One region of the Paraburkholderia sp. EG286A genome, then DNA from elsewhere that is predicted to be linked to it. Evidence: riboswitches for the same ligand, from Rfam matches in the RefSeq annotation. Region 1 holds a riboswitch; the other holds the start of a gene.
What was found. Region 1 has a riboswitch for thiamine pyrophosphate ahead of thiC (phosphomethylpyrimidine synthase ThiC). Riboswitches for the same ligand answer to the same signal wherever they lie in the genome.

Region 1 (14,925 bases):
GTCGGATCCTTCCTTGTATTCCGAGTGCGAGCGCTCGACCAGCGTTGCCGGCGAGAAGTCGGGCTCGCCGCCGAGCTGCACGATGCGGGCCGCGAGCATGTCGGCGTGCTGCTGCTCCTCGGTCGCGTGCTGGAGAAACTCGGCGGCCACCGACTCGGACTCGATGCCCTTCGCCATGAAATGGTGCCGCTTGTAGCGCAGCACGCACACGAGCTCCGTGGCGAGCGAATCGTTGAGCAGCTTGAGCACGGTCTGGCGATTCGCGGGGTAATCCGGCGTGACCGGACCCTGATCGAGATTGCGGCGCGCCTCATCGCGCACGCGCTTGAGATCGAACTCAAACGAGGCGTGTGTCTTCGACATCTGACTCTCCTTCGAACATGGCATGCATGAGTGGGGTTGGCTTCGCATGGCGCGCATCATCGGTGCATCACGCCTAGCAGCAGCGTGACGACGAAGACCACGAGGAAGATGTAGAACAGGATCTTGGCGATTTCGGCCGCGCCCGCAGCGATGCCCGTGAAGCCGAACACGGCGGCGATGATCGCGATGATGAAAAACACGATGGCGTAGTGAAGCATGGCGTAGTCCTCCTTGTGGGCGGATGCGCTGCGCTATGTCGCGCCTGCATCGGCGCTAGCGCAAGCAGCGGACCCGACGCATGCGTGCACGCCGACGCATGGCGGCACAAATGACCGGGCACGCGACATGCTGGTGAGTCGTCTCCTTTGACACCGTGGAGGACTTCCTCATGAAACGCCTGATTGCCCTCTTTCTCGTTACCGCTTCTGTGGCAGCGCTCTCGGCCTGCAACACGATGGCGGGTGCCGGCGAGGACGTTTCCGCAGGCGGCCACGCCCTCACGAACTCCGCGGAAAAGGCGAAATAGTGTCTGGCAGACGGTAAAGGCGCCGGGATGACGGCTAACGCCCGAAAGGCTGCCGGTCACCGGTGAACGATGAAGTCGCGGCCGCTGTGCGCCTCAGGTGCGCAGCGGCCGCGCGCGCAACGCAACGCGATGATGCGAAACGCGTCGCGAAGTCAGGTTGAACTCAGGACGTGCGGCGGCGGTCGTCGAACAGGAACGACAAACCCACGCTGCCGAGAATCAGCACGGTCGCGACGACGGTTGCACTCGTGACCGGCTCGCCGAGCAGCAGCGCGCCGAGCGCGACGGCCACGACGGGATTCACGTACATGCAGCTACTCGCGACGAGCGGGCTGGTATGGCGGATCAGGTAGCCATACGCGACATAGGCCGCCATCGTGCCGATGAAAAGCAGGTAGAGGAACGCGAGGAGCGGCAGGAAATGCAGCTCGCCCATGCGTTCGCCGCTGATCCACGCGACCGCCGTCGAAATGGCGCCGCCGAGGCCGATCTGCAGCGCCGTCGCCAGGAAGAGATCGGTCGGCAACGTGAGCTTGCCTGCCAGATGCGCACCGATTGCCCAGAAGAGCGCGCCGCACAGAATCGCGAGACTGCCGCCCGCCGAGCCGGACGCGGCCCCGCCGTGGCTAAGGATGGCAATGCCGACGAGGCCGAGCGCGACCGCGGCCCATTCGGCCTTCGCCACGCGCCGCCCGGTGACCGCCGAGATCACAGTCGCGAACAGCGGCACCGTGGCGACCATCACGGCCGCCTTGCCGGTGCCCACCGTACGCATGCCGTAGGCGAGCATGCCGCTCGACAGGCCCACGAGCAGCGTGCCCACCACGCCCGCGTTGCGCACTTCGAGCAGCGTAGGCATGACGGGCCGCCGGCGCATGGCGAAGACGAACAGGCCGATCCCGGCGAGCAGATTACGCAAGCCGGAGAGCAGGAGCGGCGGGAACGAATCGAGCGCGACCTTCACGCCGAGATACGTCGAGCCCCAGACGAAGTAGACGACGGCGAGCGAGAGCGCGACGCGTCCGGTGCGCGATTGCGGCAGCCGTACGGCGCGCACGAAACGCCATAGCGCGGCTGCAACCTGTCGGGCCCCGGCGAATAAAGATTGAGTGTTCACGTGGAAAGGCAAACGGGGAGGCATCGTCATTTCACCGCGGCAGGTGAAAGGCAGGACCGCGGGCGCCCCGGCAGCAAGGTGGCGGGACGGGTGAAGCTCGACGGCATGGTGCAGATGCGCAAGAACGCGAAAAAAAGACGGAGTACGAAGGACACCCGGGACGGGCGAAGCGCATTATGCAACAACGCCGGGCGTTGCGGATGCTTTCAGGATGCTTTATGCGCGGCGATTCGTTGCGTGCGCGTCACAGTGGCAGCGGCGCAAGCCAGCACGGCCGATCGCGCACCATATCGACGTTCGCCGACCCGGTCACGCCACGCCGGTTGGATCGTGCTAGCATGAGACAACCTTTCGTTTAACTTTCATTAATCAGGTTTCGTACACGTCGCTCGCCATGCTTTCGCTCGTTTCGCGTCCCGTATTCGCCTTGCCGCCGCACCGTTTGCGCGGCGCGCCAGCGCGTGCACGCGCAAGGCGCGAGCGAACGGCGCCGTGGCCTCTCGACACCCGAGCGCGCACCCTGCCGCCCCTTTCCGCCCCGCTCTGCGCCGCCCGGCGCCCGCACTGAACCCGTCTCCCCCAATCCATCGGAGCCGTTCGGTCGGGCTCCGGGCCGATCCGTTACGCCCCGTTATGCCCCGCTGCGGCCCGCGCCCGATTGCGCGATTTCGCCCGCCGGCCCTCGCCGTTACCTCGAATCTTTTCTGGATCGCAAGGAAAACTGCCATGTCGAAGAAAATCCGTTACTTCACCGAACTCGATGTTGCCCGCCTCGAAAGATGCGCCGCCGAACCCGGCGCCGCCCCCGCGCGCCAGGCCATGCTCGACGAGCTGCTCGAACACGCCGTAATCGTGGAAGCGCGCGACATGGCCGCCAACGTCGTGACGATGAACTCGCAGGTCACGCTCGTCGATGAGCGCAACGGCGCCTCCCTCACGTACACCGTCGTCTATCCGCATGAGGCGAACGTCGACGCCGGGCGCCTGAACGTGTTCTCACCCGCGGGTCTCGCGCTCCTCGGCGCGAAGCGCGGCAACGCCGTGCGCTTCACGACGCCGGGCGGCGCCGTCGAAACGCTGAAGATCGAACGCATCCTGTTTCAGCCGGAAGCCTCGCAGGATTTCACGCTGTAAGATCCGCCGGCACGAAACACCGCGCCACACCGCGCCTGGCACATCGCACGCGAGATGGCACTTGCCAGATCGTCGCAGCGCGGTGTATCGTTTGGCCTTGCTTACGCGGGGGTCCTGCGTCATGCGCCGCATCGAACGAAAGTCGTGCAGCGTATTGCGCGGGTGAGAAATACCCTTTGAACCTGATCTGGATAATGCCAGCGCAGGGAAGCGTCCGGACTTCGCAACATCGCTCAACGCCTCACCTCATCACAGCGAAGTCCGTCCACGTTCCGTCTCGTCTCCTGCTAAGCCGCTGTTCCCACTTTGCTTTGCATGGAGAGAGAGACGCATGAACGCGAATCCCAAGTTCATTTCCGCCAACGCGCACGTCGACGAAGCCGCGATCGCGCCGCTGCCCAATTCCCGCAAGATCTACGTGACCGGTTCGCAGCCCGATATCCGCGTGCCGATGCGCGAGATCACGCAGGCGGATACGCCCACGGGCTTCGGCGGCGAGAAGAATCCGCCGATCTACGTCTACGACACCTCGGGTCCATACACCGACCCTGAAGCGAAGATCGACATTCGCGCGGGCCTGCCCGCGCTGCGTCAGGGCTGGATCGAGAAGCGCGGCGACACCGAAGCGCTGCCGGGCCTCTCCTCCGAGTACGGCCGCGAGCGCGCCGCCGACCCCGCGACGGCCGAGCTGCGCTTCCCCGGCCTGCACCGCACGCCGCGCCGCGCGACGGCCGGCAAGAACGTCACGCAGATGCACTACGCGCGTCAGGGCATCATCACGCCGGAGATGGAATACATCGCGATTCGCGAGAACCAGCGCCGCGCCGAGTATCTGGAAAGCCTCAAGGCCAGCGGCCCGAACGGCGCGAAGCTCGCCGCGATGATGGGCCGCCAGCATCCGGGCCAGGCGTTCGGCGCAGCCGCCTTCGGCGAGAACGCGCTCAAGGAAATCACGCCCGAGTTCGTGCGCGACGAAATCGCGCGCGGCCGCGCGATCATTCCCGCGAACATCAACCACCCGGAAAGCGAGCCGATGATCATCGGCCGCAACTTCCTCGTGAAGATCAACGCGAACATCGGCAATTCGGCGGTCACCTCGTCGATCGGCGAAGAAGTCGACAAGATGACCTGGGCGATCCGCTGGGGCGGCGACACGGTCATGGACCTCTCGACCGGCAAGCACATTCACGAAACGCGCGAGTGGATCATCCGCAACTCGCCGGTGCCGATCGGCACGGTGCCGATCTACCAGGCGCTCGAAAAGGTCAACGGCAAGGCCGAAGATCTCACGTGGGAAATGTTCCGCGACACGCTCATCGAGCAGGCCGAGCAGGGCGTGGACTACTTCACGATCCACGCGGGCGTGCGCCTGCAGTACGTGCCGCTCACCGCGAACCGCATGACGGGCATCGTCTCGCGCGGCGGCTCGATCATGGCCAAGTGGTGCCTCGCGCATCACAAGGAGTCCTTCATTTACGAGCATTTCGAAGAGATCTGCGAAATCATGAAGGCCTACGACGTGAGCTTCTCGCTCGGCGACGGGCTGCGTCCCGGCTCGATCTACGACGCCAATGACGAAGCGCAGCTCGGCGAACTGAAGACGCTTGGCGAACTCACGCAGATCGCGTGGAAGCACGACGTGCAGGTGATGATCGAGGGCCCCGGCCACGTGCCGATGCAGCTCATCAAGGAGAACATGGATCTCCAGCTCGACTGGTGCAAGGAAGCGCCCTTCTACACGCTCGGGCCGCTCACCACCGACATCGCGCCGGGCTACGACCACATCACCTCGGGCATTGGCGCCGCGATGATCGGCTGGTTCGGCACGGCCATGCTCTGCTATGTCACGCCGAAGGAACACCTGGGCCTGCCGAACAAGGACGACGTGAAGGAAGGCATCATCACGTACAAGCTCGCGGCACATGCGGCCGATCTCGCGAAGGGTCATCCGGGCGCACAGGTGCGCGACAACGCTTTGTCGAAGGCGCGCTTCGAGTTCCGCTGGGAAGACCAGTTCAACCTCGGCCTCGACCCGGACAAGGCGCGCGAGTTCCACGACGAAACGCTGCCCAAGGACTCGGCCAAGGTCGCGCACTTCTGCTCGATGTGCGGCCCGCACTTCTGCTCGATGAAGATCACCCAGGACGTGCGCGACTTCGCGGCCAAGCAAGGCGTGAGCGACGACGAGGCCCTCAAGAAGGGCATGGAAGTGAAGGCGGTCGAGTTCATCAAGCAAGGCGCCGAAATCTATCAGCGCCAGTAAGCGCTGACTTCGGGCCGACTCAGGGCTCACTACGCCCCGGCGGGCGCTCGCCGTCCGCCGAAACATTTTCTAACGACTCCCACAACTCTCTGACAAGCGCACACACCCGGATACGGGTCGCGTGGCTAGGATGGGGGTATCGAAGGTGTGGCGTGCGCGCCAGCGCACGTCGGACCGCCCACTCGAACGCATCATGCGTGGGGAGTCGAACAATGAATACGCTCAAACGTGCACGTACGCTACTCACGGTGACGACACTCGTCGCCGTGCTGGGCAGTCTTGGCGCTTGCGACAACATGTCGAGACGCGACCGCGATACGGTGATTGGCGCGGGCGTGGGCGGCGTGGCCGGCGCGGCGATCGGCGGCAATGCGCTCTCCACCGTGGGCGGCGCAGCGGTGGGTGGCGTGATCGGCAATCAGGTTGGCAAGTAAGTGGCAAACAGGCATTAGCGCCAGGACGAAGCGACGATGCGGCTGCACGACTGGCCGCACGATCGAAGCGACGGCACGGAACAGAAACGACACGGCAGGCAACACGCCATCCCAGGCGTGCATCAGGGAAGGATGCGCGGCGCAGACCCTCACGGGCTGCGCCGCGTTTGCTTGGGTCGATGCCATCGCAGCACCGTGCTACGCGAAATATTCGGTTAACGATGCACAACACAAAGCGCGTTCGTACGGCGTAAGCTCAAGCGATCAGACGGCTCGGGCCTGATGGCGATCATCCTGCGCGGCCGTTCGCCACTCGCGGAGCCCGCCATGAAACGTCCGTCTGTGTTTGTGATCGCCGCCGCGAGCGCGCTCCCCGCGCTTTCCGGCTGCTACTACTACGCCCCCTACGGCTACCCGCCCTACTACTACGGCACCGTGCCCGTCGCGGCCACCCAGCAGGAAACCGTAGTCGCGCAAACGGCGCCGAACCCGGCTCCGGCCGCGGTGCCCGACTCACAGTATCCAGGGCCGCTCTATCCTTCGCCGCCCGTTGCGATCGCCGTGCCCGCGTGGCCGGCCTATCCCGCTTATCCCGCCGCGTATCCCGCGTACTACCCTTACCCCGCGTACGGCTGGGGCTGGGGCGCGCCCGCCGTCTCGTTCGGCTTCGGCTACTGGGGCGGCGGCGGTGGGCACTGGCATCACTGACGCTCACGCTGCGCGCCACGCCGCCAAATGCGCCGCAAAACAGTGCCGGACCGTACTTTCCCTCCTTGACGCTCCCGTGTCGTTTTCTATCCTCCAAGTGGGCTTGCGGGGGATTGAAGCACCGCCTTAACTCGGCCGCCTGGCCGGGCACCGAACTCCACAGCCGACGACGCGCCCCGGCGCATGCTGCCACTGCTGCGCCGATAACGAACCAGCATAAAGGAGACGTGATGTTCCACCAGCTGTTGACCCCTATCGGAAATTCGCTGCTGTTTTCGTTTCTGATCGCCGCGCTGCCGATTCTCACCGTGCTCGCCCTGCTCGGCTGGGCGCGGCGGCCCGCATGGCAAGCCTCGCTCGCGGGGCTCGTGGTCGGTCTGATCGTTGCGATCGCCGGCTGGCAGTTTCCGGTCAATCTCGCGATCAGCTCGGTGCTCGCGGGCGTGGTGTTCGCGCTCTGGCCGGTGATGTGGATCGTCGTCACGGCGATCCTGCTCTACAACATCGCGCTGCGCTCGGGCCGCTTCGCGGCGTTTCGCATGTGGCTGCTCGACAATCTGCCCAACGACCGGCGCATCGTGCTCGTCGTGGTCGGCTTCTCGTTCGGCGCGCTGTTCGAAGGGATTTCCGGCTTCGGCACGCCGATCGCCATCACGAGCTCGCTGCTCATCATGCTCGGCTTCCCGACACTCGAGGCCCTGACCTTCACGCTCATCTTCAACACGGCGCCCGTGGCCTTCGGCGCGCTCGGCGTGCCGATCACCGTGCTCGGCGCAGTCACGCACCTGCCCTCCGATCTGCTCGGCCAGATGGTCGGCCGCCAGTTGCCGTTCTTCGCGTTGCTGCTGCCGTTCTATGTCATCGCGATCTACGCGGGCATGGGCGGCATGCTGCGCATCTGGCCGGTGCTGCTCGTCTCGGGCGGCAGCTTCGCCCTCACGCAGTTCGTCACCGCCAACTTCATCAACTACAGCCTCACCGACGTGCTCTCGTCGCTCGTCTCGCTGATCCTCACCATCCTGTTCCTGCGCGTGTGGAAGCCCGCGTCCGATCCGCGCTTCGCCATCAAGGTCGATCGCGCGAAGGAAGCGCGCGGCGCCGTGCCGGGCGCGCAGGGCTGGTATCCGTGGATCATCGTCGCGGCTGTCGTGATCATCTGGACCGTCGCGAAGATCTTCACGATCGGCGAGGTAAAGGTGCCGTGGCCGGGCCTCGACAAGGCCGTCTACATCACGCTCTACAGCACGCCCTATGGCGCGATCTGGGACTTCCAGCCGCTCGCCACCGGCACGGCGATTCTCGTCGCGGCGATCATCACCGCGTTCGTCGTGCGCCTGAAGCCCGCCGATTTCGGCGTCGCAATCGTCGATACCTGGGTGCAGACGCGCATCGCCATCCTCACGGTCGCGACCATCGTCGGGCTCGCGTTCCTCATGAACTACTCGGGGCTCACCTATACGCTGGGTCTCGGGGCGGCTTCGGTCGGCGCGTTCTTCCCGCTCGTTTCGGCCTTCCTCGGCTGGGTCGCGGTGTTCCTCTCAGGCAGCGACACCTCGGGCAATGCGCTGTTCGGCAACCTGCAGGTGGTGGCCGCGAAACAGCTCAACCTCAACCCGATCCTGATGGCCGCGACCAACTCGTCGGGCGGCGTGATGGGCAAGATGATCTCGCCGCAGAACATCGCGACGGGCGTCGCCACGACGGACCTCAAGGGGCAGGAAGGCATTGTGTTCGCGAAGACCTTCAAGCACTCGATCCTGTTGACGGTGCTGCTCGGCATCCTCGTGTGGCTGCAGCAGAACGTGCTCACCTGGATGATTCCGCACTGAGTACGGCTCGCGCGCGGGCATGAAAAAACCCGCCTGCGCGGCGATGCGCAGGCGGGTTTTCTTTTGCGGCTTGAGCCAGACTACGCTGGCTCAGGCGCAATGCTTAGTGCAGTTCGTCGACCACGAGGCTCATGATCTCCTGCGCCGGGCGCGACGAGTCGATCTGGCCGCTGTCGTCCACGATCGCGACGCGCGTCTGGTTGTCGGTCACGGCGCGCACGTTGAGCTTGTACTGCTTCGCGGTCTTTTCCTTGCGGCCGTGGAAGATCTGGTTCCAGAAGCCCTGCTCGTCCGAGCTGTGGTCCTTCGGATCGACGTAGCGCACGTAGTAGATGCCCTTCGTGCGGTCGCGATCGTCCACCGTGAAGTTCGCGCGATCGAGCGCGATGCCCACGCGCACCCACGCGCGGTCGTACGGCTCGCCGAGCGTGAGCTCCGACGAGGTGTACTGGCCCGAAGTGCCCTGCGCGTTCGACGAGCCGCTGCCCGATTGCTGGCCCACGGCTGCGACGTTCTGCGCGGCCATGGCGGCCGCAGCGGCGTCCGGAGCCTTCGACTTCGCGTCGGTGCCCTTGCTGTTGGCCTTGGCGTCGGCTTCGGCCGCGACCTGCGCGTCGGGCACACCCGGCTTCGCGTTCGCGAGCGTCATCATGAGGCGCTTGAGGTATTCGGCTTCGAGCGCGGGATCGTTGGGCTTCGGCACCCACTTGCTGGTGTCGTTGTTGGTGCCCGAGAGCTGTTCGCTCAGACCCTTCTGGCTGATGAACACATAGGTGCCGCCAGTGGGCGACGTTTCGAGGCGCGTGCGGTACTTGTTACGCTCGGCGGTCACGTACGAGTTGCCAGTGGCCCACGAGAGCGTGTTGCGGATGAGGCCGTCGCTGATCTTCGGATGGGTTTCGTTCCAGTCCGTTTCCATCACGCCCTTGTCGCGCTGGTCGACCACGAGCAGGAAGCCCTGTTCCTGCCAGAAGCGGCGCACTTGCGCCCAGACCTGGTCGGGCGTGCGGCTGTCGATCACGAGCCAGCTCTCCGTGCCGTCACGCTGGATATGCATGCCCGGCACCTGCGGAACCACCTGGGCCTCGTCGGACTGCGGCGCGGCGGCCTGGGTCTGCTTGAGGGAAGACAGCGAGGTTTCGCCGCCCTGCGGCGCGAGCGAGCGCTGGTCGGACGCTTCGTCGAGCATGTTCGGCGGCACAGCGAGCGAGGACTGCTTCGCCTTGGCGTCACTACGGTAATCGATCTTGCCCGGCGTCGGCGAGCTGCAGCCGGCGACCAGCCCGCCCGCCATCAGAAGCGCGAGTGCGCGTGCGGCAAGACGTTGATGAAAATCACTCATGTTCGGGTAATCCCTTCGGCTACGCCACGGCCAGTTTCCGTGGATCAACCAAACATTTTACCGGTCCGGCGGCCCGCTGTGCAAAAACCACGGGGTGGCACGCGATCCAGGCCCGGTATCCGCCGCGGCGACGCGCACCGAACCGCGCTCGCGGCTCCCCAAACCGACCGCACCGTAACATTCATCGACATTCGATCCGGCGCAGCCAACCTGCTGAAAAGCCGCCAATTTCCTTTTGGATCAATGCATTAACTCCGCTCCACGCCAAAACGTTGCTTTGCGCTATGCCGCCCTCCCACTCCGGGACGCTCGCAAGAACGACCCTGGTGCTAATTTCATTTCGAAATCTCAAAAAAAAGATTCATAAAAAGCAGGACCGGAGAGCGTCATGAAAACTTGCAATCTCACCCAGGCGGGCCGCGCCGCAGCCTTCGCCTGCGCGCTCAGTTGCCTCGGCTTCACCGCCGCCGTGCCGGCCCGCGCCGCGCTCGGCGACACCGCAGCCGTGCCGGCCGGCGCCGCCCTGCGCAGCGTCGGTGGCGGCGCCGGCCGCGTCGTCAGTTACGTCGACGACAACGGCACGACCATCAACGCCTATGTGGGCAGCGCGACCGGGACGGTCTTCGCGTACACGTGGCAGGGGCCGGCTCAGCCCAACGTGGAGGCGCTGCTGGGCCGTTACGCAGCCGACTGGCGCAGCGCCGCCGCGGCGCTTCACGCCACAGGCCGCAACGGCCTGCATGCCGCGCGCGTGGACGGCGCTCAGGTCGTGGTCGAGACGGCCGGCGGCCATATGCGCGCCTACGCGGGACGGGCATGGCTGCCCGCCGCGCTGCCCGCGGGCGTGAGCGCCGGGGATCTCCAATGAAAGCCCGCCCTCCGCGCCTCGCCCCCCACGCCCTCCTCGCACTCCTCCCGCTTTGCGCCGCGCTCACGGCTTGCGGTGGCGGCGATGCCGGAACAGCGTCCGCGACCACCGGCGCCACGGCACCCGCCAGCGTCCCGGGTGTCGCAAGCGCGCCGTCGACCACCGGCACGAGCGGCACCGTGCCGCAATCGACCACGCCCAATGTCGTGGCCGTCACGGTCGGCCCGACGCCCACCTCGACGCGCAACATGCTGATGACGAGCGTCACGGTCTGCGTGCCGGGCACCGCGGACTGCGCGAGCGTCGACCACGTCCAGGTCGATACTGGCTCGCAGGGCCTGCGCCTGCTCGCTTCGGCGCTGCCGGCGGGCTTCGCGCTGCCCGCCGTGCCAGCCGGCGCGGGGGCCGACATCGCCGGCGAATGCGCCGTGTTCGGCACGGGCTACACGTGGGGCGCGGTGCGCAGCGCCGACGTGAAGCTCGCGGGCGAAATCGCCGCCGCGCTGCCGATCCAGGTGATCGCCGACCCGGCCGTGCCGGCCGCGGCGCCGGCAGCGGCCTCGCGATGAACAGCGCCGCCACGCTGCGCTCGAACGGCATCCTCGGCGTAGGGCCGTTCAGCGCCGATTGCGGCGTGTCCTGCGTCAGGGCGGCAGTCACGCCGTGGTACTACGCGTGCCCCGCGAGCGGCTGCACGGCGAGCATGCAACCGCTTGCGCAACAGGTCAGCAACCCGGTGGCGGGCTTCGCCACCGACAACAACGGCGTGATCATCGACTTGCCGGCGCTGGCCGACAGCGGCGCGTCCGGGCTGACCGGGTCGATGATCTTCGGCATCGGCACGCAGGCGAACAACGCGCTCGGCAGTGCAACCGTGCTGCGCGCGAACTCGGGCACGGGCTATGTGAAGACGACGACATCGGACGGCACCGTCTACTCGCTGAGCTATCTCGACACGGGCTCGAACGCGCTGTACTTCAACAGCCCGACGATGACGCGCTGCGGCTTCTGGTATTGCCCGAGTTCGCCTGTCAGCCTCGGCGCGACGATAGCCGGCATCGACGGCGTGGGCGCTCCCGTGACCTTCGCGGTCGCGAGCTCGACGACGCTGCTCGCCACCGGCAACTGGGCCTTCAGCAATCTCGCGGGCTACAACGGTCGCGCGTTCGGCTGGGGACTGCCGTTCTTCTTCGGGAGGCGCGTGTTCACGGCGATCGCCTCGCAGGCCACGCCTGCAGGCAGCGGACCATTCTTCGCGTTCTGAGCGCGCCGGCGGCCGCCTACGTCTCATCAGTCACAAACGACGAAGGCCTCCTGGGAGGCCTTCATGAGCGCGGATTGCGCCAGCGACGGGTGCCGCCGCAGCCGCGCCACGGCGAGCCGCGTGCGTTCGATTTAGTCGTTCGCGGCGTTCGGGTCGGGCGTGGTCTTCGCGAGTTTCGGCGGTGCGAGCCAGCGGAACGTCGCGAGGCCCGATTCGTTGAAGGTGCACTCCGCAGCCGCCGGCGTGACCGCGGCCTTCTTGATGCCGAGCTTTGCGGCCAGCAGCGCGACCGGCGTAGTCGGCTTGCCCTCCGCCGCGCCGCCCTGGGCGACCGGAGCGGTGGGAACCGAAATCGTGCCGGGCAGCGCTGCCGCCTGCACCGTCGGCGCCGTAACCGTGGTCGCCTCGTTGGCGCCCTGCGCCGCGGTGGACGACGCTGCCGATGCGGCCGAAGCCGCCGAGGCAGACGGCGCCGATGCGGCCACGGCGGCCGACGCCGCGCCGTTCTCGAGGCGCCCTTCGACCACCACGCGGGCGCCGCGATACGTCGTCGCGCTATGCGTGACTTTGAGGTCGCCGAGCGTCGTCTCGGCAAGGCGGCTACGCATCGCCTCTTCGCAAGCGCTGGTGTTGCGGTACTGCGCCGCGCATCCCGCGAGCAGGGTGACGGCGGCCGCGAGGCCGGCTAAGCATGCGTTACGTTTGTTCATCGCTCATCCGATTTTCAGGCTGCGGCAATTGTAGCGTACGGGGCGGGGAATCCCTGACGGCGCTCGCGCTCACGCGCGACCCTGCTATCATCGCCGCTGTATATCCATACAGTGCCGCGCGTGCTTCCCGACTCTCCCGATCCGTTCTACTACCTCGCCAACTTCGAGCGTGCGCTAGCGTGGCTCGACACGCGCTGCGCCGACCTGTTCGACGACGCCGAGCGCCGCTTCGCCGACGATTTCGCCCAGATGCCGCAGGCGTCGCGCGCGCTCTTCGTGCGCATGCTGATGCGCAAGGGACCCCATTTCCGCGCGAGCCGTCTCGCGTACGACGAGATCGGCTGCCCGCGCGCGGCGGCGGCACCGCTCGTCGCGGCGGGCTGGCTCGACGACGCACCCGCGCTCGATCTCGACGCGCTCGCCGCGCTGGTCACGAAAGCCGAACTGCAGACGCTCGCCCCGCGCCTCGGCATCGCGCTCGAAGCGCGCGCCACACGCTCGGCGACGCTCGAGGCGCTCGATGCACACTATGCCGCCGCACCCGAGCCGCGCGACTGGCATGCGTGGTTCCCGGCCTCGCCCGACACCGTGCTGCGGTTCGCGAGCGCCCCGCTCTGCGAGCGCCTGCGCCTGATGTTCTTCGGCAACCTGCATCAGGACTGGTCGGAGTTCGTGCTCGCCGACCTCGGCGTCTTTCGCTACGAAAGCGTGCCCTTCGATCGTGCCTCGCGCGCGTTCCAGCGCCGCGAGGACATCGACGCGTATCTGGCGCTGCGCGATTGCCGCGACGGACTCGAGAGCGGCGCGGGGACCCAGGACTTCGACGCTGCCGCCGCCATCGGCGCAACCCTCGAAGCGCTCGACACGCTGGCGCCGCGCACGCAAGCCAACGCGTGGCTGCGCGCTCGCCACGACAAGCTGCGTCACGCCGCGGGGCTCGCAGCCGAGCGCGCGGGCGAAGCCGAACTCGCGTGGCGCGCTTATCTCGACTGCGGTCATCCTGAATCGCGCTATCGCCGCGTGCGCGTGCTCGAACAGCTGAACCGCCGCGAGGAAGCGCTGGCGCTGGCGCAGACCATTGCCGATACGCCCGCGAACGAAGAAGAAGCGCAGCGCGCGGCACGCACACTCGGGCGTCTCGCCCGCACGCGGGCGAAGTCGAAGACGAGCGCGGAGCCGGGGTTCGCGCAGCTCGAACTCTCGCTGCCCGCGGCGCCCGGCGCGCTGCGCGTCGAGGAAGCCGCCCGCATCGCGCTCGCCACGCCGCAAGCGCCCGTGTTCTATGTCGAGAACACGCTGATCAACGCGCTCTTCGGCCTGCTCTGTTGGCCCGCGCTGTTCGCGCCGCTGCCGGGCGCGTTCTTCCATCCGTTCCAGCGCGGCCCCGCCGACCTTCACGCCCCCGACTTCGTCGCACGCCGTGCCTCGCAGTTCGACGCCTGTCTCGCCGAACTCGAAACGCACGCCTACCGCGACTCGATTCTGCGGCGCTACGCGGAAAAATCCGGCACCCAGTCGCCGTTCGTCGCCTGGCCCGCGTTGAGCGACGAACTGCTCACGCTCGCCCTCGACTGCTTCCCCGCCGCCCATCTGCGCCTGTGGTTCGAGCGGCTGCTGCGCGAACCCGTTGCCAACCGTTCGGGGCTGCCCGATCTCGTACGCTTCTGGCCGCACGAGCGGCGCTACGAACTGATCGAGGTGAAAGGCCCCGGCGACCGTTTGCAGGACAACCAGCGCCGTTGGCTTGCCTATTGCGTGCAGCACGGCATGCCGGTTTCCGTGTTGCAGGTGCGCTGGCCCCACCTGCCCGACCCAGCCAACGAAGCCGATGAAGCCGACGACAGCGCCGCCCAGGCGCTGCCCGCGCCATGAGCTACACAGTAGCCGTGCGCACGCTGTGCGAGTTCACCGCGAAGCGCGGCGACCTCGACTTGCGCTTCACGCCTTCGCCCGACGCCAGCGATGGCCGCGCCGGCCACGCGGCCATCGCCGCGCGCCGCCCGCCCGGCTACGAGACCGAGGTCGCGCTTGCCGGCACGTTCGAATCACTCACCGTGCGCGGCCGCGCCGACGGCTACGATCCCGCGCGGCGCAGGCTCGAAGAGTTCAAGACCTATCGCGGCGACCTCGATGCGATGCGCGAGAATCAGCGCGCGCTGCACTGGGCGCAGTTGCGCGTCTACGGCGCGCTCCTGTGCGACAAGCTCGGCCTCGACGCGCTCGAACTCGCTTTGGTGTACTACGACATCGGTTCGGGCCGCGAAACGGCGCTCGTCGAGCAGGCGAGCGCGCCGGAATTGCGCGCCGCGTTCGAAACGCAATGCCGCCGTTTCGTCGCATGGGCCGAGCAGGAAAGCGCCCACCGCG
Region 2 (14,925 bases), on a different contig from region 1:
GAAGGCACGGGCGACCACGGCTGCGAATACATGACGGGCGGCACGGTGGTCGTGCTCGGCGAAACGGGCCGTAACTTCGCGGCGGGCATGTCGGGCGGTATCGCCTACGTGTACGACCCGGACGGCACCTTCGCCGGCAAGTGCAACAAGTCGATGGTCGCGCTCGACCCGGTCCTGCAACAGGCGGAACAGGAGCGCACCGTGGACCGCGCACTGTGGCACACGGGCCAGACCGACGAAGCGCTGCTCAAGGGACTCGTCGAGCGTCACTTCCAGTTCACGGGCTCGCCGCGCGCCAAGGCGCTGCTCGAAAACTGGGATGCGGCGCGCCGCCAGTTCGTGAAGGTGTTCCCGACGGAATACAAGCGCGCACTGAGCGAACTCGGCGCGAAGAAGGCGAGCCAGGAAGAACTGGCCGCCTGATCCGCAAGACGACGACTGAACGAAGACGAAGCGCCCGCCGCGCTCACTGAAGCGGCGGCGGGCGCGGTCCCCTCACCGAATAGATAGAGATAGACGAGAACCCTATGGGTAAGGCAACCGGTTTTCTCGAGTTCGAGCGCCAACATGAGGCGTACGAAGCACCGCTCACGCGCGTGAAGCACTACAAGGAATTCGTGGCGGCGCTCTCCGACGCCGACGCGAAGATCCAGGGCGCACGCTGCATGGACTGCGGCATCCCGTTCTGCAATAACGGCTGCCCGGTCAACAACATCATTCCGGACTTCAACGACCTCGTGTTCCGCCAGGACTGGAAGAGCGCGATCGACGTCCTGCATTCCACGAACAATTTCCCCGAGTTCACGGGCCGCATCTGCCCGGCGCCCTGCGAAGCGGCGTGCACGCTCGGCATCAACGACGACCCGGTCGGCATCAAGTCGATCGAGCACGCGATCATCGACAAGGCCTGGACCGAAGGCTGGGTCGCGCCGCAAGTCGCGAAGCACAAGACGGGCAAGAAGGTTGCCGTGGTCGGTTCGGGCCCCGCGGGCCTCGCCGCCGCACAGCAGCTTGCGCGCGCCGGTCACGACGTGACGGTGTTCGAGAAGAACGACCGCATCGGCGGCCTGCTGCGCTACGGCATCCCCGACTTCAAGCTGGAGAAGTGGCTGATCGACCGCCGCATGCGCCAGATGGAAGCCGAAGGCGTGACGTTCCGCACCAACGTGTTCATCGGCCGCGGCGAGTTGCCTGCGTACATCGGCAACACGGCGAAGGAAACGATCTCGCCGGACGAGTTGAAGGACCAGTTCGACGCCGTGGTGATCGCAGGCGGTTCGGAAACGCCGCGTGACCTGCCGGTGCCGGGCCGCGAACTCGAAGGCATCTACTACGCCATGGAGTTCCTGCCGCAGCAGAACAAGGTCAACGCCGGCGACAAGCTGCCGAACCAGCTGCTCGCCAAGGGCAAGCACGTGGTCGTGATCGGCGGCGGCGATACGGGTTCCGACTGCGTGGGCACCTCGAACCGTCACGGCGCGAAGAGCGTCACGCAGTTCGAACTGCTGCCGCAGCCGCCCGAGGAAGAGAACAAGCCGCTCGTGTGGCCGTACTGGCCGATCAAGCTGCGCACGTCGTCGTCGCACGACGAAGGCTGCTCGCGCGACTGGTCGGTCGCCACCAAGCGCCTCGAAGGCAAGAACGGCAAGATCGAGAAGCTGGTCGCCGCGCGCGTGGAGTGGAAGGACGGCAAGATGGTCGAAGTGCCGGGCTCGGAATTCGAAATGAAGGCCGATCTCGTGCTGCTCGCCATGGGCTTCACGCAGCCGGTGTCGCCGGTGCTCGAGGCATTCGGCGTCGAGAAGGACGCGCGCGGCAACGTGCGTGCCTCGACCGAAGGCGAGAAGGCGTACTACACGTCGGTCGACAAGGTCTTCACCGCCGGCGACATGCGCCGCGGCCAGTCGCTCGTGGTGTGGGCGATCCGCGAGGGCCGTCAATGCGCGCGCTCCGTCGATGCGTACCTGATGGGCAGCTCGGAGTTGCCGCGTTAAACCGCGGATTGGGACCAGAGTAAGCGCTAAAGCGCTAACTCTGGTCGACACGCGAAGGTCGTCAATGCGCACGTTCCGTCGATGCGTATTTGATGGGCAGCTCGGAGTTGCCGCGATAAATCCGGTGTGTCCCGCAATTCGCCGGGACGCACGGGAGACGGCAGGAGACGCAACGACAGAAGCCGGGCACCCGCAAGGGTGACCCGGCTTTTTACTTTCGTGCTGCGGGTTTGCATGGGCGCGCGCCTCGCGCGAGAGGATTACCATGACGCGATTGCCCGACCGAACGAGGCCCGCCGATCATGTCCGAAGCCCGCGAGACCGATCGTGACACGCAGCAATGGCGGCGCTGCTTCATCGCGCTTTCGCCCACTGCGGCGTCGCGCGATGCGCTCGCCGCGCTCGACGTGCCGCCCAATGCGCGGCGCGTGCCCTATGCGCAACTCCATCTGACAGTGACGTTCATCGGTGCGATGTCGTTCGACCAGGGACACGTGCTCTCGCGGCGGCTCGCCGAGCACGCGCCGCTCCTCCCGCCGGCACAGGTCACGCATATCGAATGCTGGCCGGGCCGCGTGCATCCGCGCCTCATGGTGGCCGTGCTCGCGATGTCGGATGCGTTCACGGCGCTCGACTGGCACGTGCGTTCACTCATGGGAGACGTGGGGTTGCCGCTCGACGCGCGAGCGTTTCGCCCGCATGTGACGCTCGCGCGCTTCGCGCGCGACGCCGTGGGCGCGCCGGCGGCGAGCGGCGGGGAAGCGCTGCCGCCGTTGCGCTTCGAGTCGCTGGTGCTGTATTCGAGCACGCTGGCGAGGCAGGGCGCGCGCTACGAGGCACTGGCGAGTGTCGCGCTCGATTGAGGCGTCGGCGCCACACAGTGGAGTTTCGACCGACGCTCAGTAGCGATACCGCGCCAGCGTCAATCCATCGAGATCGATTTCCGGCGAGCGCTGTGTGACGAGATCCGCGAGCACGCGGCCAGAACCCATCGACATCGCCCAGCCCGTCGAGCCGTGTCCGACGTTCAGCCACAGGCCATCCACGCCCGACGTGCCGAGCAGCGGCGCGCCGTCCGGCACCATCGGCCGGCGCCCCACCCAGAATTGCGCCGACGAAGGCGTGGCGGCGTGCGGGAACCAGTCGTCGAGCACCTTCATGAGCGTTTGCAGCGCCTGCTCGCGCAGCGTCGCGCGATGGTCGCCCAGCTCGGCCGTCCCCGCCACACGCAGATACGGGCCGAAGCGCGTGATCGCCGTCTTGAGCGACTCGTCCATGAGCGCGGCACGCGGGGCTTTCTGCTCGTCGACCACGGGCAGCGTGGCCGAATAGCCTTTCACCGGATACAGCGGCACGCGCACGCCAAGCGGCGCGACGAGCGCCGCGCTCTCCACGCCCAGTGCGACCACCACGGCGTCGGCGGCGAGCGTATGGGGCGTGTCGTCGGCGGGCTCGCTGCGCTCGGCCGGGCGCAGCACCTCGGCCGGTGCGCGGCGCTGCTCGCGCCGGTCCCGGCGGTTGTTCGCCTTGCGCCGTCCGGGCACCGCGCGCACGCGCACGCCGCTTACCTTGCCGCCCGCGGCTTCGAGCGCGAGCACTTCGGTATCGAACATAAACGCGACGCCGCGTGCTTCGCAGACGGAGCGCAGCTCGCGCGTGAAGCGTGCGCAGTCGCCGGCCTCGTCCTCGGGCAGATAGACGCCCGCCACCGGTTTCACACGTGACCAGGCGAGCCCCGGCTCGACCTGCGCGCAGGCGGCGGCATCGAGTTCGCGATAGACGATGCCCGCATCGCGCAGCACGCCGAGCGCCGGTTGCGCGAGTTCGAGGTCGTAGTCGCTGCGAAAGAGCTGCAGATAGCCCTGGCTGCGCCCGTACTCGAACGCGTGCGCGGCGCGAAACGCGTGCAGGCATTCGCGGCTGTAATAGGCAATGCGCTGCATGCGCTGCTTGTTCACGCGAAAGCGCGCGAGATCGCATTCACGCAGCCAGCGCGCGATCCAGCGCCACTGCGCGGCGTCGAGCGTGGGCCGGAAGATGAGCGGCGAGGTGGGCTTGAGCAGATACTTGATGAGCTTCGCGGGCATGCCGGGCGCGGCCCACGGCGTGACATAGCCCGGCGCGATGACGCCGGCGTTGCCGAAGCTCGTGCCGAGCGCGACCCCCGGTTCCCGTTCGACGACCGTGACGTCGCAGCCTCGTTCGCTCAGATAGTACGCAGTAGCGACGCCGATCACACCGGCGCCGAGGACGATCGTTTTCATGCCGGTCGCACAACAGGGAGGGACGGTCGGTATTGCAGCATGTTCGCGCTCATCGTGCAGTGGACTCCGCAGACGCTCTTTCGCTACCTGCAGCAGGCACTTCCTCGGTCAGCGCCTTGCCCTTCGTTTCCGGCAGGCACAGCGCCGCGACGATCACGAGCAGATAGCCCGCGCCGGCCACCACGCCGATCGACTTCACGAGCGAGGTGGTTTGCGCGAACGTGCCTACGAGAATGGGGAAAAACGAGCCGAGCCCGCGTCCGAGGTTGTAGCAGAAGCCCTGGCCCGAGCCGCGGATCGCGTTGGGGTAGAGCTCCGAGAGATACGCACCCACGCCCGCGAAAATGCCTTGCACGACGATGCCGAGCGGAAAGCCGAGCAGGAGCATGGCGGTGTCGGTGATGGGCAGCATGGTGTACGCCATGCCGAGCGCAAACGAGCCGATGGCGAACAGGATGAACGAGGCGCGCCGGCCGATCTTGTCGCACAGGATCGCGCCGACGATGTAGCCCGTGAACGAGCCGACGATCAGCACGATCAGATAGCCGCTCGTGTTGAACACCGAAAGGTGGCGCACCGTCTTGAGGTAGGTGGGCAGCCAGGTGGTGATCGCGTAGTAGCCGCCGAGCATGCCGGTGCACAGCGCGCTGCCGAGCAGGGTGGTGGCCAGATGCGCGGGCGCGAAGATCTGCATGAAGTGGCTTTGGATCGCGCCGCTTTCGCGCGCGCGGCGCGTGGCGACGAACACGTCGGGGTCGCTCACGTTGCGGCGCACGTAGAGAATCCAGAGCGCAGGCACGATGCCGATCCAGAAGCACGCGCGCCACGCGTATTCCTCGGGCAGCAGGGCGAAGAAGGCCCAGTACAGGATGGCGGCCGCGCCCCAGCCGAACGACCAGCTGCTCTGCACCGTGCCCACGGCCTTGGCGCGATGCTGCGGCGAGCGGATCGTTTCGGCCATCATCATCGTGACGACCGTCCATTCGCCGCCAAAGCCGATGCCCTGCAGCGTGCGCGTGGCGAGCAGTTGCCAGAACGAATGCGTGAAGCCGGAGAGGCAGGTGAAGAGCGCGAAGGTGGCGATGGTCCACTGCAGCACGCGCACGCGGCCGTAGCGGTCGGCGAGGATGCCGGCGAGCCAGCCGCCGATCGCCGACGAGATCAGCGAGCTGGTCGCGATCATGCCGGCCTCGCTCTTGCTCATGCCCCAGGTCGCGATGAGCGTCGGGATCAGGAACGAGTAGATCATGAAGTCGAACGCATCGACGGCGTAGCCGCCGAATCCCGCGTAGAGCGTGCGCCGCTCGCGCGCGTTCAACTCGGTGAACCAGTGAAAGTAGCCCATCGCGTGTCTTCCCCCATATTCGTTGTGCGCGCAACGAACCGGGCGAGCGGCGCGTGCGGCGCTTGCGACCCGGCCGGCGCAGCACGCATTGGGTGGCGTGTGCGCTTGACGCTGGCGGGCTGCGCGGTGCGACGCCGCCCGTCTCCGGTGTGCTGGAGGGGTATTTTACGGTGCGAAACCGCGCTGAGGCGAGGGGCAATTTGGGGGCGCCCGCTATCGTTGTATTCCGATGTTTAGTTCGGGTTTAGTTCGATAGCGAGCGAACGATGGCGCGGGGACCGCACGGCGCTAGAGCGTAAGCCCGCCATCGACATGAATCACCTGGCCGGTGATGTGGCGTGCGGCGTCCGAGAGCAGGAAGGCGATGAGTTCGGCGACATCGGCGGGATCGGCCACGTGGCCGAGCGGCGTTTCCTGCGCCGCGCGCTCCCACACCGGCGCGTTTTCCGGCGTGGGGCCCTTGTCCTTGCGCGTATAGCCTGGCGCGACGCAGTTGACGGTCACGCCGTGCGGCGCCAGCTCCGCCGCGGCGGTTTTCGCCAGCGATTCGAGCGCGGCCTTCGCGGCGGCGGTGGCCGCGAACGGCGCGCCGGCGCGGTAGCGGTGCGCGACGAACGAACTCAGCGCGACCACGCGGGCGCGCGCCGAGCGTTCCAGCGCTAGCCGCGCGCGTTGCACGAGCGCAGCGAATGCGGCGGGCATGGCCGCGAATGCGCCTTTGAGCGACGCGGCGTCGAGCGCGGCGAGCGTCTGGCGCTGCGCATGCCCGGCGTTGGCGACGAGCTGGTCGAGCGCGCCGAAGTGCGCGAGCGTGGCGTCCACGAGCGCGCTCGCCTGGCCGGCCTGCGCGAGATCGCCGTACGCGGTGGCGCAGGCCGAGCCGCGCTGCTCGCACCCGGCGGCGACGGCGGCGAGCCGCGCGCGCGACGCCTCATCCGCGCCGCGCGCGTGCAGCATCAACGCCGCACCCGGCGCCGCGATGCGCCGCGCGAGCGCCGCGCCGATCCCCGAGCCCGCGCCCGTGATCAGCACGACGCGTTCAGGGCGCTCGGCGCTTGCACTCACGCGGCAACCCGCTCTTCGGGCATGCGCTCGATCTCGAGCGTGTCGTGGTGGTACGCCGCGAGCGACTCGCGGTGCGCGACGCTCACGATCGCCGCCTTGGGCAGGCGCTCCATGAACAGCTTGTAGAGCCGGCTTTCGTTGTCGGGGTCGAGCGCGCTCGTCGCTTCGTCGAGGAACAGATAGTCGGGCTTGTGCAGCAGCACGCGCGCGCCCGCAAGGCGTTGCTGCTCGCCCGGCGAGAGCACGCGCGTCCAGTGCGCCGATTCGCCGAGACGATCCACGTACTCTTCGAGGCGGCAGGCGCGCAGCGCTTCGCGGCAGTCTTCGTCGCTGTAGTCGTCGGCGGGCGAGGGGTAGGTGAGCGCCGCCTTGAGCGTGCCGATGGGCAGATAGCTCTGCTGCGGGATGAACATCATGCGCGCATCGACAGGCGCGTCGATCGAGCCTTCGCCGAACGGCCAGAGGCCCGCGAGCGCGCGCATCAGCGTGCTCTTGCCCGCGCCCGAGGGGCCGCGCACGAGCCAGCGCGAGCCCGGCTTGATGGCGATGTCGCGCACTTCCGAGAGCGGCGTGCCGTTGGGCAGCGAGAGCTTGAGGTGCTCGGTGGCGAGCTCGTTGTTGTCGATGAAGTGCAGGTTGATGCCGCCGTGCTCGGTGGCGGGCGAGACCGATTCCTTCAGACGCGGCGAGTGCACCACACGCACGAATTCGCGCAGACGATTCACGGTAGCGCGCCATTCGACCAGCGTGGAGTAACTGTTGATGAACCACGAGAACGAGTCGCTCACGGTGCCGAACGCCTGCGAGATCTGCATCAGCACGCCGAACGTGAAGGCGCCCGCGAAGTAGCGCGGCGCGGCCACCACGAGCGGGAAGATGATGGCGATCTGGCCGTAGAAGCTCAGCACGAAGGTGAGGCGCTTCGTGTACTTCATCACGCGCCACCAGTTGTCCTTGATGTGTGCGAAGAGGCCTTGCGCGTTGCCGCGCTCGGTGTCCATGCCGTCGTAGAGGGCGATCTGCTCGGCGTTTTCGCGCAGGCGGATCAGGCCGAAGCGGAAGTCCGCTTCCACCTTTTGTTGTTGATAGTTGATCGACACGAGCGGGTGGCCGACCTTCTGGATCACGAGCGAGCCGAACACGGCATAGAGCGCGGCGGCCCAGACCATGTAGCCCGGAATCGCGAGCGGCTGCCCGCCCAGCGTGACGGTGAGCGCGCCCGCGAGCGTCCACAGGATCGTGATGAACGAGATCAGCGTGACGACCGTCGAGAGCAGGTCGAGCGTGAGCGACAGGGTGGTCGTGGCGAACGACTGGAGGTCGTCGCTGATACGCTGGTCGGGGTTGTCGGCGAGGCGGTCGCGCTCGATGCGGTAGAAGGCGCCCTTGCCGAGCCACTCGTTCAGGAACCGCGTGGTGAGCCACTGACGCCAGCGAAAGCCGAGCATCTGGCGCAGATACCGGCCATACACCGCGAGGATGATGAAGCCGAACGCCAGTTCGGTGAAGGTCATCAACAGCGGCGGGAAGCGCTTGACGTCCTTGGCCTGCAATGCGTTGTAGAACTCCGCGCTCCAGCCGTTCAGGCGCACGTTGATCCACACGACGAGCAGGTTCATCACGATGATCGCGACGAGCAGGCCCCAGGCGATCCAGCGTTCCTCGGAGACCCAGTAGGGCTTGATCAGGCTCCACGCGGTGATCTTCTGATGCTCGTTCTGATCGGGCGTGGCGCGGGCAGGTTGGTTGGTCATGTGCGTCCTGAAGGTGTGGCGGCCCGCTGGGGGCATGCGCCGCGCGCCGCACGGCGGCAGCGTTGCAGCGATTTTTGCAGCGATTCTGTCGTCGGGCGCTTAAGTGAGTCTTAACGGGTCACAGGCGGAGCCAAAACCGGCGCCAGGCGTGGACAAAAGCGCACGCCGGCGCCGCCGTAGCGTGGCGCCCATTGTCTCACCGCGCGGGCTTGCGAGGCGAAAGAGGCGGGTTCAGGGCATTGTGCCAGACCACGTCCCCCGGTTCCGTCGAGGTTTGCGGGCCGCGCGCGTTTTGTGGTCTAATCGTCGTTGACGAAACAGGGGTGCTTCACCGGTATGCCGGGCATGCCGCCAGTGAGGCTGAGAGAAACCCTTTGCACCCGATCCGGGTAATACCGGCGCGGGAAGTTTCCAGAAAGTCTTACCGGAGCGCCCAGCCTGGGTTTTGAAAAGGCGGGGGCGCCAGGTTTCCCGCCGGGCTGCGCTTTGGGCGCATGGGTTCGTACGCATTCCGTACGGGCCGTCTGCGCCGCATAGCCTCCACGGTCGGCCTTGCCAGCCGGTTTCGTCCTTGGGTACGTCTGCTGCTGCCGTACGGAAAGGATACGATGACCGCCTATTCTCTTTGTTCCCCGATTCTTATCGCGTTCGCCTTGCGTGACGGAGCATCGTCATGAGCCGCGCCCGCAACCATAACGTGGGCAGCGTGCCCGACTTCGCCGTGCTCGGCGGCGGCCTGAGCGGCCGGCTCGTCGCATGGCGTCTGGCCGGCGAGGGCCATCGCGTCGCGCTTTACGAGCGTGGCGGGCCCGAAGGCGGCGAAGCCGCCGCCTGGGTCGCGGCGGCCATGCTTGCGCCGCTCGCCGAGGCCGCTGTCGCCGAACTGCTCATCACCGAGCTTGGCGTGGCGTCGCTCGAAACCTGGCCGCGCATCCTGGCCGAGCTGCCAGAGCCCGTGTTCTTCCAGCGCAACGGCACGCTCGTGGTCTGGCATAGCGCCGATCGCACCGAAGCCCCGCTCTTCGAGCGCCGCGTGCGCGCGAATGCGCCGCGCTCGCTCGCCGATGCCAACTTCGTCGCGCTCGCCGGTGCGCAGCTCGACGCCGCCGAACCGGCGCTCGCCGGGCGCTTCGCGCGCGGCTGGCTGCTCGAAGGCGAGGGCCAGCTCGACAACCGCCAGGCCCTGGCCGCGCTGGCGGCGGGGCTCGCCGCGCGCGGCGTGGATACCCACTGGCACACCACGGTCGACGAGGCCAATCCGCCGCCCGCGCGCGTGACGATCGACTGCCGCGGGCTGGGCGCCAAACCTTCGCTGCCGGGTTTGCGCGGCATTCGCGGCGAAGTCGCGCGCGTGCACGCGCCCGGCATCACGCTCACGCGCCCGGTGCGGCTCCTGCATCCGCGCTATCCGCTCTATATCGCGCCCAAGGAACACGATGTCTTCGTGATCGGCGCGACCGAGATCGAAGGCGAGGACCGTTCGCCCGTGAGCGTGCGCTCGGCGCTCGAACTGCTGAGCGCGGCGTTTGCGGTGCATCCGGCGTTCGGCGAGGCGCGCATCCTCGAGTTGAATACGCAGTGCCGCCCGACGCTGCCCGACCACCGCCCGGCGCTCATCTGGGACGGCAAGACCACGCTGCGCGTGAACGGCCTCTATCGGCACGGCTTCATGATCGCGCCGGAAGTCGCCGACGAAGCCGCGCGCGTCGCCCAGGCGCTGCTCGACGCCCGCGTGAGCGATGCCGATTCCTTCGAGTCGCTGCGCCGCGCGTCGCGCTGGGGCGAGATGCTGCACGCGCAGGGCGCGCACGAGCCGGCCTGACGCCTCACCAGAAACAATCCGCAGTTTGAGAACGTATTTGCCATGGACATTCATATCAACCAGAAGCCGATCACGCTGCCCGAGGGCGCGACTGTCGCCGATGCGCTCACCGCATTCGGTGCGCGTCCGCCGTTCGCCGTCGCCCTGAACGGCGATTTCGTGGCGCGCACCCAGCATGGCGCGCGCTCGCTCCAGGCGGGCGACCGCCTCGACGTCGTGAGCCCCGTGGCCGGCGGCTGAGCCTCGCTCGCCCAAGCCTCCGGTCGCGCGCATCGCATACACGGCGAGCGCGTTCACGACACCGCCAAGGATTCCAACCCATGACCACCACCTCCACCGCCGACGCGCTCACGCTCTACGGCGAAACCTTCGCGAGCCGCGTGCTGCTCGGCACGTCGCGCTATCCGTCGCTGCAGTCGCTCGCCGACTCGATGGCCGCCGCGCGCCCCGGCATGATCACCGTCGCGCTGCGCCGCCAGATGAACGAGGGCACCGCCGAGGCCGGCTTCTTCGACCTGCTCAAGCGCCACGGCGTGCCGCTCCTGCCGAACACGGCCGGCTGCCTCACCGTCAACGAGGCGGTGACGACGGCGCACATGGCGCGCGAAGTCTTCGAAACCGACTGGATCAAGCTCGAACTGATCGGTGACGACTACACGCTGCAGCCCGACCCGGTCGGCCTGATCGAGGCCGCGTCGCGCCTCGTGAAGGATGGCTTCAAGGTGCTGCCGTATTGCACCGAGGATCTCGTGATTGGCCGGCGTCTGCTCGACGCGGGCTGCGAGGCGCTCATGCCGTGGGGCGCGCCGATCGGCACCGGCAAGGGCGTGATCAACCCCTACGGCTTGCGCGTGCTGCGCGAGCGCTTGCCCGATGTGCCGCTGATCGTCGATGCGGGCCTGGGCGTGCCTTCGCACGCGTGCCAGGTGATGGAGTGGGGTTTCGACGGCGTGCTGCTCAACACGGCCGTTTCGCAGGCCACGCATCCCGCGGCGATGGCGCGCGCGTTCGCGCAGGGCGTCGAGGCGGGACGCGCCGCGTTTCTCGCCGGACCGATGGCCGAGCGCGAAGCGGCGGTCGCGAGCACGCCCGTGGTGGGCATGCCTTTCTGGCACCAGGATGGAGACAAGCGATGACTGAAACGCTGCGCCTGCAGGACCGCGAACTGTTCTGGCCGCCCGCCGACGAACTCACCGAAACGGCGGAGCGCATCCGCGCGTGCCTGGGCGACTGGCAGCCCACGCATGCGCCGTGGCGCATCTGTCTCACGCCGCCCGACGCGCCCAACGGCGGCGATCTGATCATCGTGACCGACGCGGCGCCGCATCTGGCCAACATCGCGCGCTGGATGACCGACGGCGCGGGCGTGATCGAAGCCGCGGGCGAACACCCGAAGGCGGCGCGCGCCACGCTGCATCTGGGCGGCGAGCGTTACGCGCTCGAGGGCGAGCTGGCGGAAGACTGGATCCCGGCGCTGGCGGCGTTCCTCGACTGCGGCTTCGATCCGCACGACGCGCTCGTGCTCGCGCTCGCCTGGCGCGACGGCGACGAGCAGCAGGCCGACGCCTGGCCCGTCGACATCGAGCGTTTTCCGCGCGTGCTGGGCCTGCCCGCCGCGCCCGCGCAGCCGTTCGCGCCGTGTCCCGCGAAGCTCGGCCTGTATCCGGTGCTGCCCACGGCCGAGTGGGTCGAGCGCGTGCTCGACTTCGGCGTCGAGACGGTGCAGCTGCGCAGCAAGCAGCCGAAGTCGCCGGCGCTCACGAGCGAAATCGAGCGCTGCGTCGCGGCGGGCCGCAAGCACGACGCGCAGCTCTTCATCAACGATCACTGGCAGGAGGCCGTCGCGGCCGGCGCTTATGGCGTGCACCTCGGCCAGGAAGACCTGCGCGAAGCCGACCTCGGCGCGATCGCGGCGGCCGGCGTGCGCCTTGGCCTCTCGACGCACGGCTACTTCGAGATGCTCACGGCGCTGCATTTCCGTCCGAGCTACCTCGCCTGCGGCGCCGTCTTCGCCACCACGACCAAGGCCATGCCGACGGCCCCCCAGGGACTCGCGCGTCTGGCCCGCTACGTGAAGCTGCTGGACGGTGTCGTGCCGATGGTGGCGATCGGCGGCATCGACGGCAACGTGCTGCCCGAAGTGCTCGCCACGGGCGCCGGCAGCGCAGCGGTAGTGCGCGCCGTGACCGAGGCGGCCGACCCGGCTGCCGCGGTTGCTGCATTGCGCAACGCGTTTACGCAATAATGGTCCGCCCTGGCATCGGGCTGCGCCGCGTGCGCGGCCAGGTGCCGAGGGGGCCGCAACCCGCAGCAGCGGGCGTTTGCGGCTTACATCAACGGGTCCAGGGGCGTCACGGCAGGTTTTCCACGATGGCCCTATAATCCCGCCTTCGTGTAAATGGACTGTCTGCCACGTGCCCTCAACCTCTGAGACCCTGCTGGAGCTGCGCGACGTCGACTTCGGATACGGCGACCGGCTCGTCCTGTCCGGCCTGAACATGCGCTTCCCGCGCGGTCAGGTAGTGGCAGTCATGGGCGGCTCCGGTGGCGGAAAAACGACAGTGCTGCGTCTGATCGGCGGCCTCGTTCGCGCCCAGCGCGGCCAGGTGCTGTTCGGCGGCCAAGACGTCGGCGCGCAATCGCGCGACGGCCTCTACGCCCTGCGCCGCAAGATGGGCATGCTCTTCCAGTTCGGCGCGCTCTTCACCGACATGTCGGTGTTCGAGAACGTCGCCTTCGCCCTGCGCGAGCACACCGATCTGCCTGAAGCGCTGATCCGCGACCTCGTGCTCATGAAGCTCAACGCCGTCGGCCTGCGTGGCGCGCGCGACCTCGCGCCTTCGGAGATTTCCGGCGGCATGGCGCGTCGCGTGGCGCTCGCGCGCGCCATCGCGCTCGACCCCGAACTCATGATGTACGACGAGCCGTTCGCGGGTCTCGACCCGATTTCGCTCGGCATCACCGCGAACCTCATCCGCACGCTCAACGACGCGCTCGGCGCAACCTCGATCCTCGTCACGCACGACGTGCCCGAGTCGTTCGCGATCGCCGACTACGTGTACTTCATGGCGAACGGCCGGGTGCAGGCGCAGGGCACGCCCGACGAGCTGCGCGCCTCGACCGACCCGATCGTGCGCCAGTTCATCGACGGCGCGCCGGACGGCCCGTTCCGGTTCCATTACCCGTCGAACCTGCCGCTCGAAGCGGACTTCGGCATTGGCGGAGGCCGCTCATGATCGGCGCCATCAGCTCGATCGGGCGCACCGTGCTCGACACGATCGCGCGCGCGGGGCATGCGACGCGCTTTTTCGTGCGCCTCGTGCTCGAATTCTTCCCGCTGCTGCGCCGGCCGCGTCTTGTCACGAAGCAGATCCACTTCGTCGGCAATTATTCGCTCTTGATCATTGCCGTGTCGGGCCTGTTCGTGGGCTTCGTGCTCGGGCTGCAGGGCTATTACACGCTCAACCGCTACGGCTCCGAGCAGGCGCTCGGGCTGCTGGTCGCGCTGTCGCTCGTGCGTGAGCTCGGGCCCGTTGTCACCGCGCTCTTGTTCGCGGGCCGCGCGGGCACCTCGCTCACGGCCGAGATCGGCCTCATGAAGGCGGGCGAGCAACTCACGGCCATGGAGATGATGGCGGTGGACCCCGTGCGCGTGGTGGTCGCGCCGCGCATGTGGGCGGGCGTGATCGCCATGCCGATCCTCGCGGCCATCTTCAGCGCGGTCGGCATTCTGGGCGGCTACGTGGTGGGCGTGGTGCTGATCGGCGTGGACGCCGGCGCGTTCTGGTCGCAAATGCAGGGCGGCGTGGACGTCTGGACCGACGTGGGCAACGGCGTTGTGAAGAGCATCGTGTTCGGCTTCGCCGTGACCTTCACCGCGCTCTATCAGGGCTATGAGGCGAAGCCCACGCCCGAGGGCGTGTCGCGCGCGACCACCAAGACGGTCGTGTACGCGTCGCTCGCGGTGCTCGGCCTCGACTTCCTGCTCACCGCGCTGATGTTCAGCTAAAGACGCCGGGCAGCGACCCGGCGGCGCGGCGCGCATGTGAGCGACGCCGCAACGGATTCTCATTGGGATGACGATGAAAAAGAATGCTCTCGACTTCTGGGTCGGTCTGTTTGTGGTGCTGGGCTTTATCGCGCTGCTGTTTCTCGCGCTGAAGGCCGGCAACATGAGTTCGCTGTCGTTCCAGTCCACCTACCCGGTGAAGCTCAAGTTCGACAATATCGGCGGCCTCAAGCCGCGCGCACCGGTGAAGAGCGCGGGCGTGACCGTGGGCCGGGTGGCCTCGATCGGCTTCGACTCCAACACCTATCAGGCGCTGGTGACGATCAACCTCGACCAGCAGTACCAGTTTCCGAAGGACACGTCGGCGAAGATCCTGACGTCGGGTCTGCTCGGCGAGCAGTACATCGGCCTCGAGCCGGGCGGCGACTCGGAAATGCTCAAGGCCGGCGACACCATTTCGATGACGCAGTCGGCCATCGTGCTCGAAAACCTGATCGGCCAGTTCCTCTATAGCAAGGCGGCGGATTCGGGCGCCACGAAGGCGTCCAGCGGCGCGAGCACGGATGCGGCGCCTGCTGCCGCGCCCGCACCGGCGCCGGCCCCAGCGCCTGCACCGGCGGCTTCGGCGGCCCAATAAGAAGGAGAAAAAGAATGACGACCATACGCATGCGC

Region 2: another riboswitch for thiamine pyrophosphate. It lies ahead of AB4Y35_RS38615 (FAD-dependent oxidoreductase); the one in region 1 lies ahead of thiC (phosphomethylpyrimidine synthase ThiC).

What each region holds. Positions count from the first base shown of each region.
Region 1 is NZ_JBFRCB010000009.1:201,600-216,524, forward strand. It holds gene AB4Y35_RS34430 (bacterioferritin) at 1-363, opposite strand, end outside; gene AB4Y35_RS34435 (DUF1328 family protein) at 420-581, opposite strand; gene AB4Y35_RS34440 (entericidin A/B family lipoprotein) at 752-889, shown strand; gene AB4Y35_RS34445 (EamA family transporter) at 1,053-1,946, opposite strand; gene AB4Y35_RS34450 (GreA/GreB family elongation factor) at 2,733-3,140, shown strand; TPP riboswitch at 3,238-3,367, shown strand; gene thiC (phosphomethylpyrimidine synthase ThiC) at 3,472-5,403, shown strand; gene AB4Y35_RS34460 (glycine zipper 2TM domain-containing protein) at 5,616-5,837, shown strand; gene AB4Y35_RS34465 (hypothetical protein) at 6,165-6,545, shown strand; gene AB4Y35_RS34470 (L-lactate permease) at 6,776-8,374, shown strand; gene bamC (outer membrane protein assembly factor BamC) at 8,478-9,716, opposite strand; gene AB4Y35_RS34480 (DUF2844 domain-containing protein) at 10,105-10,584, shown strand; gene AB4Y35_RS34485 (DUF3443 family protein) at 10,581-11,153, shown strand; gene AB4Y35_RS34490 (DUF3443 family protein) at 11,150-11,848, shown strand; gene AB4Y35_RS34495 (hypothetical protein) at 11,980-12,558, opposite strand; gene AB4Y35_RS34500 (VRR-NUC domain-containing protein) at 12,679-14,430, shown strand; gene AB4Y35_RS34505 (ATP-dependent DNA helicase) at 14,427-14,925, shown strand, end outside.
Region 2 is NZ_JBFRCB010000013.1:72,587-87,511, reverse strand. It holds gene AB4Y35_RS38650 (glutamate synthase-related protein) at 1-423, shown strand, start outside; gene AB4Y35_RS38645 (glutamate synthase subunit beta) at 528-1,994, shown strand; gene thpR (RNA 2',3'-cyclic phosphodiesterase) at 2,297-2,857, shown strand; gene AB4Y35_RS38635 (D-amino acid dehydrogenase) at 2,894-4,258, opposite strand; gene AB4Y35_RS38630 (MFS transporter) at 4,308-5,603, opposite strand; gene AB4Y35_RS38625 (SDR family NAD(P)-dependent oxidoreductase) at 5,892-6,668, opposite strand; gene AB4Y35_RS38620 (ABC transporter ATP-binding protein/permease) at 6,665-8,422, opposite strand; TPP riboswitch at 8,732-8,846, shown strand; gene AB4Y35_RS38615 (FAD-dependent oxidoreductase) at 9,096-10,244, shown strand; gene thiS (sulfur carrier protein ThiS) at 10,287-10,484, shown strand; gene AB4Y35_RS38605 (thiazole synthase) at 10,565-11,380, shown strand; gene thiE (thiamine phosphate synthase) at 11,377-12,489, shown strand; gene AB4Y35_RS38595 (ABC transporter ATP-binding protein) at 12,659-13,480, shown strand; gene mlaE (lipid asymmetry maintenance ABC transporter permease subunit MlaE) at 13,477-14,253, shown strand; gene mlaD (outer membrane lipid asymmetry maintenance protein MlaD) at 14,327-14,890, shown strand; gene AB4Y35_RS38580 (VacJ family lipoprotein) at 14,905-14,925, shown strand, end outside.